3 regions of the Dactylosporangium sp. NPDC005572 genome follow, and region 3 is predicted to be linked to each of the others. Evidence: riboswitches for the same ligand, from Rfam matches in the RefSeq annotation. Region 3 holds a riboswitch; each other region holds the start of a gene.
What was found. Region 3 has a riboswitch for thiamine pyrophosphate ahead of ABZS66_RS21145 (archease). Riboswitches for the same ligand answer to the same signal wherever they lie in the genome.

Region 1 (3,265 bases), on a different contig from region 3:
GCAGTCGCGCACCCGGGCGGGCGAGTCGACGCCGCCGAGCGCGTACACCGGGACGGACACCGCGAGCGCCATCCGGCCCAGGCCGGCCAGCCCGAGCGGCGGGCCGTAGCCCGGCTTGGAGCGGGTCGGGTAGATCGGCGACAGGGTCGCGTAGTCGACGCCGTCGTCGGCCGCGGCGACCAGCTCGGCCAGGTCGTGGCACTTGCGCAGCCGCGGCCCCTCCTCCAGCAGGAGCGCCCCGCCGGCCCCGCCGATCATGGCGCCGAGCCGGCCGGCGAGCTCCGCGCGCTCCCCCGCCGGCAGGTCGTCCTCGCGGAGCACGAAGATCCGCGCCCCGCCGTCGATCGCCCGGTTGACCACCTCGTCGAGCGGCCGGGTGGCCTGGCGGCGGTCGGTGAAGACGATGAGCCCGGGCGTCACCACGGCAGCCCGCCGGTGGGGCTCGACGCGGTGGCGTGCAGGCGGCGCGGGATGCGCCCGGCCGTGTACGCGAGCCGCCCCGCCTCGACGGCCAGCCGCATCGCCCCGGCCATCCGCGCCGGGTGCTCGGCCCGGGTGACCGCGGAGGCGAGCAGCACCCCGTCGCAGCCCAGCTCCATCGCGAGCGCCGCGTCGGACGCGGTGCCGATGCCCGCGTCGAGGATGACCGGCACACGGACCTTGTCGCGGATGAGCGCGATGTTGTGCGGGTTGCGGATGCCCATGCCCGAGCCGATCGGCGCGCCGAGCGGCATGACCGCGGCGCACCCGACGTCGGCGAGGCGCTGGGCGAGGATCGGGTCGTCGCTCGTATACGGCAGGACCGTGAACCCGTCCTCCACCAGCTGCGCGGCGGCCGCGGCCAGCTCGACGCCGTCCGGCAGGAGGGTGTCCTCGTCGCCGATGACCTCCAGCTTGACCCACGGGGTGCCGAACGCCTCCCGCGCCAGGTGGGCGAGCTTCACCGCCTCGGTCGCGGTGTAGCAGCCGGCGGTGTTCGGCAGGATCCGCACGCCGCAGCGCTCGACGACCTCGAGCAGCGAGGGCGCGGCCGGATCGAGCCGGCGCAGGGCGACCGTGACGAGCGCGGTGCCGCTGGCCCGGACGGCCGCCTCCAGCGCGGCGTGGCTGGTGGCCCCGCCGGTGCCCAGGATGAGCCGCGACGCGAGCGCCTCGCCCGCGATCTCCAGCGTGTCCCCGGCCGGCGAGGCCGGCCGCTCGGCGAGCTCAGCCACCCTGGACCGCCGTGAGGACCTCGACGTGGTCGCCGTCGGACGGGTGGGTGTCGGCCCACCGCGCCCGGGGCACGACGTCGCCGTTGAGGGCGACCGCCACCCCGCGCGGGTCGGGCCCGGCGAGCTGGTGCACGACGTCGGCGACGGTGATGCTGTCGTCGACGGTCGATGCGACGGCGTTGACCACGAGCTGCATACGGCTCACTCCTGCCTCCCTGCGCCGGCATGACCCGGATCAGGTTCGACGGTCGGGGGCTCACAGCCCCCCTCTCAGCCCGGTCACACCGGACTCCCGTGGGGTACGCCTCGACCATAACCCCGCCGCCCGGCTCAGGTAAAGCGGACCGCCCCGAACGGCGCCAGGTCGACATCGGTCGATCCCTTGGTGATCAGGTCGGCAATGACCTGCGCCGTCACCGGGGCGAGCAGCACGCCGTTGCGGTGGTGGCCGGTCGCCACCAGCAGGTCGTCACCCAGGTGACCGAGGATCGGGGCGTTGTCCGGGGTGCCCGGGCGCAGGCCGGCCAGGGTCTCGGTGAGGGCCAGCTCGGCGACGCCGGGCAGCAGGTCGGCGGCCGGTCGCAGCAGGTCGAGCACGCCCCCGGCGGTGACGGTGGTGTCGGCCCCCCGCTCCTCCTCGGTGGCGCCGACGACCAGCTCGCCGTCCGCGCGCGGCACGAGGTACACGTGCCGCCCCAGGGCGACGCCCCGCACGACGTGGCGGAGGAGCGGCTCGGCGGCCCGCAGCCGCAGCAGCTGACCCTTGACCGGGCGGACCGGCAGCCCGGTCAGCGCAGCAGCGCCGACGCCGTTGGCGACGACCGTCACACCGTCCCGCGGCTTGGAACGGATCATGGTCAGGTCGGTGACGTCCAGCGGCTCGACCGGGATCGGCAGCGTCCGCAGCGCGCGCAGGACCAGGCGCGGGTCGACCTGGTGGTCACCCGCCGCGAACGCGCCGCCCCGCACGCGCGGCGAGAGCAGCGGCTCCAGCTCGCGCAGCTGCCGGCCGGTCAGCGGCTCGATCGGCGTGCCCGCCCGCCGGTAGTACCCGACCATCCGCCGCACCTCGGCGAGGTCGTCGTCGGTGAGCGCGACGAGCAGGCTGCCCTCGGTGCGGTAGCCGACCGCCTGGCCGGTGGCCGTCTCCAGGTCGGCGGCCCAGGCCGGCCAGCGGCGCATCGACTCGAGCATGAGGGACTGGAGCGCCTCCTCGCCGAAGTTGGCCTCGGCGGTGGGCGCCAGCATGCCGGCTGCCACCAGCGCGGCGCTGCGGGCGGGGTCCGGGTCGTACAGGGTGACGTCCACGCCCCGCCGGTGCAGTTCCCAGGCGCAGGCCAGGCCGATCATCCCGGCGCCGACAATCCCCGCGGTCATGGGCGCACCAGCGCCGCGAACGCCGCGGCGGCCGCACCGGGGTCGGGCGCGGTGCTGACCGCGCCCACCACGGCGACCGCGTGGGCGCCCACCGCGAACAGCTCGGCGGCCCGCGCCGCGGTCACCCCGCCGATCGCCACCACCGGCACGTCCACGGCCTCCGCCACCGCCCGGATGCCGGCCGGGCCGATCGCGTCCGGCAGCCCCGTCTTCGTGGTCGTGGCAAACGCGGGCCCGACGCCGAGGTAGGTGGCACCGTCGGCGACCGCCCGGCGGGCCTGCGCGGGGTCGCGCGCGGTCGCGCCGAGGATCGCGTCCGGGCCGAGCACCCGGCGGGCGGCGGCGACGGGCAGGTCGTCGGCGCCCACGTGGCCGCCGTCGGCGCCGGCCGCGAGGGCCAGGTGCAGCCGGTCGTTGACCAGGCACACCGCGTCGTGCGCCCGGCACAGCTCCAGGATGCGCACGGTCAGCTCGTACGCCTCGCGGTCGGTGACGGCGTCCTCCGGGCGAACCTGCACGGTGTCGAACCCGGCCCGCAGCGCCGCCGCCGTGACGGCCACGGCGTCGCGACCGGGGCGGGTGTCGGTGATGAGATGCAGTCGTCCAACGGTGCGCACGGCGCTAGCTTTTCAGACATGCAACAGGTGCGACTCGGCCGGACCGGCCTGAAGGTC
Region 2 (3,265 bases), on a different contig from region 3:
CGCCAGCTCGCAGGCGATGGCGACGGCGGTGACGAACGGGTCGACGGTGGTGAGCACGGCCGCGGTCAGCAGCGTCGCGGCGAGGAGCTTGGCGACCGCGTCGCGCCGCCCCAGCCAGCCGGTCAAGTCAGCTCCAGCGTGCGGTCGCCCAGCGACGAGACGAGCTGCGGGTCGTGTGTGACCAGCACCAGCGCCCGCCCCTCGTCGCGCAGATCGGCCAGCAGTACCACGAGCTCCCGCCACGTCCGCAGGTCCTGCCCGAACGTCGGCTCGTCCAGCACCAGCACCGACGGCGCGGCCGCGAGCGCGGTGGCGACGCTGAGCCGGCGCTGCTCGCCGCCGGAGAGCGTGTACGGGTTGGCGAGCGCCAGGTGGGCGAGCCGCAGCCGGTCGAGCAGGTCGTCGACGGTCGCCGCCGGCGCGCCGCCGAGAGCGAGCTCGGTGCGGACGGTGTCGGTGACGAACTGGTGCTCCGGGTTCTGGAACACCGAGCCGATCCGCCGGGCCAGCCGGGCGGCCCGCCAGCGGTGCGGCGGCTTCGCGGCGTCGTCCCCGGCCAGCGCCCGGGTCGCCGCGACCCCGCCGGACGCCGGCTTCGTGAGCCCGCCCAGGTGCTGGGCGAGGGTGGACTTGCCGGCGCCGTTCGGCCCGAGCACCGCGAGCGCCTCGCCGGTACGAATATTGACATTGACGACGTTTGCGGTATTTCGAAGCGTCAACGCGGAGGCCCGCAGCAGCACGTCGCCGGCCGCGGAGACCGCCTGCCGCGACGGCAGCGACACCCCGGGCGCCCAGACCGCGTCCGCGGGCGAGTCGCCGACCGTCACCGTCCGGTCCACGAGCGGCAGTGCGTCGGCGACCCGGTGCTCGACCAGCACCATCGTCGCGTCGAGGTCCTGGAGCACCTTGCCCAGCGCCGTCCGTACCAGCTGCGCCCCGAGCGGATCGAGGTTCGCGGTCGGCTCGTCCAGCAGCAGCAGCGACGGCCGCAGCGCGAGCACGCCGGCGATCGCCAGGCGCTGCTGCTCCCCGCCGGAGAGTGCGGCCGTGTCCCGGTCCCGGCCGTAGGGGAAGCCGACCGCGGCCAGCGCCGCGTCCACCCGCGGCCAGATCTCGGCCGCGGGCACGCCCCGGTTCTCCAGCCCGAACGCGACGTCGTCGCCGGCCCGGCTCATCACCAGCTGGGTCTGCGGGTCCTGGAACACGATCCCGGTCTCGCCGCGCATCTCCCGGGCCGGGCGCCCGTCGACGAGCACCCGGCCCTCCTGCTCGCCGGAGTCCTCGGCGAGCAGGCCGGCGAGCGCGGCGAGCAGCGTGCTCTTGCCCGCGCCCGAGGCGCCGGCCAGCAGCACCCGCTCGCCGTGCTCGATGCGCAGGTCGAGGTGGCGGACCGCCCAGGCCTTGCGCCCGGCGTGCTGCCACCCGAACCCCTCGAAGACGACGGTGCTCAGACGGCCACTCGCTCGCGGCCCGACGGGAACCGGTCGAGCACGCCCGTCTTCGACAGCGACCGCTGCAGCGACCAGCTGCCGGCCCCGGCGACGACGGCCCCGCTGACCACCACGATCGCCGCGTACAGCCACTTGTCGCGCAGGCTGAACGCGCCGTAGTAGACGTTGAGGTCGAGCAGCGCCGCGCCCGCACCGGCCAGCGCGCCCGCGGCGAGGGCGTTGCCGAGCCGCCAGCCGCGGTAGCCGGTGAAGGCGAAGCCGAACTCGCCGCCGATGCCCTGGACCAGGCCGGACAGCACCACGCCCAGGCCCCAGGCCGAGCCGAACAGCGCGGAGACGGAGGCCGCGACGACCTCGGTGTAGAGCCCGGCGCCCGGCTTGCGGACCACCAGCGGGCCGAGGACGCCGGGGACGAGCCACACGCCGTAGATGAGCGCGCGCCAAGGCAGGGCCCAGCCGTCCAGCGCGTTCCACAGGTTGTTCCAGGCGTAGAAGACCGCGGCGAACGCCACGGCGATGATCGAGGCGACGACGATGTCGACGGTGCGCCAACGGGTCTGCATTGGATGCCTCCTAGTTCGGGGGTGAACCAGAAGGAGACGCGACACCACGCAGCCCGGGTGGACGGCGTGGTGCGTTGCGTGAGGTGACCGAGCTCCCTGCGCTGGCATTACCCAGATCAGGTTCGAGGGTCTGCGGTGCCGGATTCCACGGCCGCCGCACTCTCAGCGCTGTGCGCTCCCCTGTCGGATGTGCAGTTGTTTCCCGAAGGTAACAGTGAATGTTCCTTCCTCGTAGTCTCAGGTCATGAAAATCACGGCCCGATCGCTGGTCTTCGACGTCGTCGAGGGCGGCCCGCCGGACGGGCCCCCGGTCCTGCTGCTGCACGGCTTCCCCCAGCACAGCGGCGAGTGGGCCGGGGTCACGCCGCTGCTGCACGCCGCCGGCCTGCGCACCTACGCGCTGGACCAGCGGGGCACCTCGCCCGGGGCCCGGCCCTCCGAGGTCGAGGCCTACCGGATCACCGAGTGCGCGCTCGACGCCGTGGCGGTCCTGGATGAGCTGGGGATTCCGGCGGTACACCTGGTGGGGCACGACTGGGGCGCGATCTGCGCGTGGCACGTGGCGCTGCGCCACCCGGCGCGGGTCCGGACGCTCACCGCGGTCTCCGTGCCGCACCCGCACGCGACGGCCCGGGCCTACCTGTTCGACGCCGACCAGCGCGAGCGGTCCGCCTACATCAAGCTGTTCCGCCAGCCGGGGAAGGCGGAGGAGGTACTGCTGGAGGGTGACGCGCACCGCATGCGCGCGCTCTTCGCCGGCTCCGGCCTCACCGCCGAGGGCGTCGACCGGTACGTCCGCCCGCTGCAGGAGCCGGGCGCGCTCACCGCCGCGCTGAACTGGTACCGCGCGATGAACCCGAAGGGTGACCTCATCGGCATCGGGCGGTGCCACGTGCCGACCACGTACGTCTGGAGCGACGACGACCTGGCGATCGGCGCCACGGCGGCCCGCGGGTGCGCGTCCCACGTGGCCGCCGACTACCGGTTCGTGCCGCTGCCCGGGGTGAGCCACTGGATTCCCGACCAGGTGCCCGGGGCTGTGGCGGATGCCATCATCGCTCGATGTATGGCGGTGGCTACCGGCGGGTAATAACCTGGCCTGTAATCAAGCGTTACCCGCCTTTGGGGGTTGGCATGGCGACCACCGACGCAAAGCAGGTACCGACCCAGACGGTCCACACCGAGCGCGAGGCGCGCAAGGTGATCGAGGCCAGCCGCGAGTCCGAGTGGCGCAAGCCCAGCTTCGGCAAG
Region 3 (3,265 bases):
TCTTCAAGGTCGGACCGGTCGACCTGCCGGACGGGCGCCTGCTCTCCGGGATCGTCGACTTCTTCGAAGAGGGCGTCGCGGACGGCAAGGGAGTCCTGCAACTCACCGGCAAGGACGTCGCCGCCTTCTGCGACGACCTGGTCAAGGACTCGCGCACCTACGCGGACCTCTACCAGGAGTCCCTCAGCCGGGAGCACGGCACGGCCGAGCGCTGACGCCCGTCGCGACCGGCCGCCTCGCCGTCGGGCAGAGGATACGACAATGCCCGTGCGGCTCGGCGGACTCCGACGCGTGCCGAATGGTCAGACGGCTCGAACGTTCTCCGCCTGGGGGCCCTTCTGGCCCTGGGTCACGTCGAACTCGACCTTCTGACCCTCGTTGAGCTCACGGTAGCCACCGCTCGCGATCGCCGAGTAGTGCACGAAGACGTCCGGGCCTCCGTTGTCCTGCTGGATGAAGCCGAAGCCCTTTTCCGAGTTGAACCATTTCACGGTACCGCTTGCCACGCGTTCCTCCTGGACAGTGTTACGCCTGATCGAGACGCGTATACCCGGCTGGTGACGACAGAAACCTGCGGGCTCCTGCCGGGTGACGTGCCGGTCAACAATGGGCGGAAGACCGGAAGCCGCCCCGTAGATCCGTCATGCTTGATCGATGATGAGTCGGGTCGGGCAGGCGTTGGCCGAGCTACGCCATGAGGTGACGACACCGGGCACCGGCCTGGACCGGCTCCGCCTCGTCGAGGTGCCGTCAGTACCCGAGGTACGGCTGTATCTGGCTGAGGACGCCATCGTGTGGTGGGCCAGGATGGAGGCGCAGGCCGGTGCGAAGCTACCGCCTCCGTTCTGGTCTTCCGCGTGGGCCGGGGGCAAGGCGATCGCCCGATATGTCCTGGACCATCCGGCGGCAGTGGCCGGCCGGCGGGTCCTGGATCTGGCTGCCGGCTCCGGCCTGGTCGCCATCGCGGCAGGAAAGGCCGGCGCGGCCGCGGTAACCGCGAACGACGTCGACCCGTACGCGGTCGCCGCGATCACACTCAATGCGAAAGTCAACGCCGTGCTCGTCACCGAGTGCCTCGCGGACCTGCTCGACGGGGACGGCGGCGACGCCGAGACGGTCCTGGCCGGTGACATCTTCTACACCGGGCCCATGGCTCAGCGCGTGCTGGCCTTCCTGGAACGCGTTGCGGCGCGCGGCGCCCAGGTGCTCGTGGGTGATCCGGGCCGGGAACACCTGCCCCGCGACCGCATGCAGACCGTCGCCACGTACCAGCTGCCGCTCGGGGACGGTTTCGCAGACGCCCAACTGACCCAGATGAGCGTGCTGCGCCTGCGCCGGTAGCACAACGATGCCTCTTTCGCTCACCCTCCATCGGCGCGCCGCCGGCGTAGCTTGGGCGGTAGGCCTACGAGACGTGCGGGAGAGCCCAGCTGGATGACAGTTGAGCTGAGAGGTTGAACGACCGAAAGGCCGAACGGCGATCCCCACTACCTGATCCGGGCAATGCCGGCGAAGGGAAACCGCCTCGTAGGTCTTTTGGCTGCCCGCCAGCCGGCCCGCGGTGCGGACGAGGCAGGGGATCCCGATGACCACCGGCCCCGCAGCGGGGTACGAGTTGCTGCCGCACACCGCCGACGTCATGCTCACGGCGTGGGCGCCGACCGCCGAGGAATGCATCGAGGCGGCGGTCCGGGCACTCGTCGCCTGCTTCGCCGACGTCCGTGCGGTCGGACCGGCCCGCCTGGTCGGCTTCGCCTGCGAGCCGGCACCCGACGACGAGCTCCTGGTGGAGGTGCTGGAGGAGGCCATCTACCTGCTCGACACCGAGGACGTGGTGCCGGTCCAGGTAGCGCTCGCCCGGACCGCGCGGGGCGGCCTGGCCGGTGACTTCGGCGTCATCGCGCGCTCGGACGTCCCGCTGGTGGGCCCGTTGCCGAAGGCGGTCACCCGTCACGGGTTACGGTTCGCACGGCACGGCGGTCTGTGGCGCTGTGCGGCCGTCATCGACGTGTGAACCGCTGCGATCCGCGCCGGCTCAGCCCTTCACAACACCGACCGGCACGAGCCGGGCCACCGGGTCGGCGAGACGGGCCCGCCGGCACGTCTCGACCACCTCGTCCACGTCCTTGTACGCCTCCGGCGCCTCCTCGGCCAGCCCACGGGCGCTCGCGCCGCGGACCAGGACGCCGGCGGCGGCCAGCTCGCGACGGACCGCCTCGACGGGGGCCTGCCGGACGACGGCGTGCCGGCTGAGAGTGCGTCCGGCGCCGTGGCACGCGGAGTGGAACGCCTGCCCACCGGCCACACCGACGAGCACATACGAGGCGGTACCCATGGAGCCCGGCACCAGCACCGGCTGGCCCACCGACCGGATCGCGTCCGACAGTTCAGGGTGGCCGGGTGGGAAGGCCCGTGTGGCGCCCTTCCGGTGTACGCACAGCTCCCGGGCCACCCCGTCCACGGTGTGCGTCTCCAGCTTGGCGAGGTTGTGCGACACGTCGTACAGCAGCCGCAGCTCCCCCAGGCCGGCATCGCGGAAGCAGCGCCGGGCGGCGTGGGTGAGCAGTTGCCGGTTCGCGCGGCCGTAGTTGGCGGCCGCGGCCATCGCGGCCAGGTAGCGCCGGCCCTCCGCAGACGCCACCGGGGCGCAGGCCAGCTGCGGATCGGGCACCCGGATGCCGTACCCGTCCATCGCGGACAGCATGACGCGGACGTGGTCGGAGCAGATCTGATGGCCCAGTCCCCGCGACCCGCAGTGGATCATCAGGCAGAGCAGGCCCGGCCGCAGGCCGACCGCGCCGGCCACCCGCTCGTCGTAGACGTGGTCGACCGCCTGGACCTCCAGGAAGTGGTTGCCCGAGCCGAGGCTGCCCACCTGGCCCCTGCCCCGGGCCAGCGCCCGCGGACCCAGGGCGCCGGGGTCGGCACCGGCAACCGCACCACCGTCCTCGCAGAAGGTCAGATCCGCCGGTACCCCGAACCCTCGCTCGACCGCATACGCCGAGCCACCGAGCAGGATCTCGTCCAGCTCGGTCGGGCGGACGGACGGCAGCACGCCGCCGCGGCCCATGCCCCGCGGCGTCGCCGCCCCGAGCAGATCCATCAGGCGTCCCAGGTGCGGCGCCGCGTCGGCACGGGTCACGGTCGAGGTGAGCAGCCGCACGCCGCATGAGATGTCGAAGCCCACCCCACCCGGGGAGATCACCCCGCCACGGGCCGGGTCGGTGGCCGCGACCCCACCGATCGGGAACCCGTATCCCCAGTG

Region 1: another riboswitch for thiamine pyrophosphate. It lies ahead of thiS (sulfur carrier protein ThiS); the one in region 3 lies ahead of ABZS66_RS21145 (archease).
Region 2: another riboswitch for thiamine pyrophosphate. It lies ahead of ABZS66_RS49245 (ECF transporter S component); the one in region 3 lies ahead of ABZS66_RS21145 (archease).

Annotation. Positions count from the first base shown of each region.
Region 1 covers NZ_JBEXCY010000274.1:9,572-12,836, forward strand. Annotated here, with positions in the region: gene ABZS66_RS55750 (thiamine phosphate synthase) at 1-420, opposite strand, end outside; gene ABZS66_RS55755 (thiazole synthase) at 417-1,169, opposite strand; gene thiS (sulfur carrier protein ThiS) at 1,207-1,410, opposite strand; TPP riboswitch at 1,409-1,519, opposite strand; partial or broken gene thiO (glycine oxidase ThiO) at 1,566-2,591, opposite strand; gene thiE (thiamine phosphate synthase) at 2,588-3,208, opposite strand; gene ABZS66_RS55775 (aldo/keto reductase) at 3,227-3,265, shown strand, end outside.
Region 2 covers NZ_JBEXCY010000197.1:2,997-6,261, reverse strand. Annotated here, with positions in the region: gene ABZS66_RS49255 (energy-coupling factor transporter transmembrane component T) at 1-126, opposite strand, end outside; gene ABZS66_RS49250 (ABC transporter ATP-binding protein) at 123-1,451, opposite strand; gene ABZS66_RS49245 (ECF transporter S component) at 1,448-2,014, opposite strand; TPP riboswitch at 2,090-2,206, opposite strand; gene ABZS66_RS49240 (alpha/beta hydrolase) at 2,259-3,104, shown strand; gene ABZS66_RS49235 (acyl-CoA dehydrogenase family protein) at 3,149-3,265, shown strand, end outside.
Region 3 covers NZ_JBEXCY010000040.1:49,362-52,626, forward strand. Annotated here, with positions in the region: gene ABZS66_RS21130 (DUF1048 domain-containing protein) at 1-215, shown strand, start outside; gene ABZS66_RS21135 (cold-shock protein) at 303-506, opposite strand; gene ABZS66_RS21140 (50S ribosomal protein L11 methyltransferase) at 658-1,341, shown strand; TPP riboswitch at 1,409-1,535, shown strand; gene ABZS66_RS21145 (archease) at 1,586-2,014, shown strand; gene ABZS66_RS21150 (RtcB family protein) at 2,036-3,265, opposite strand, start outside.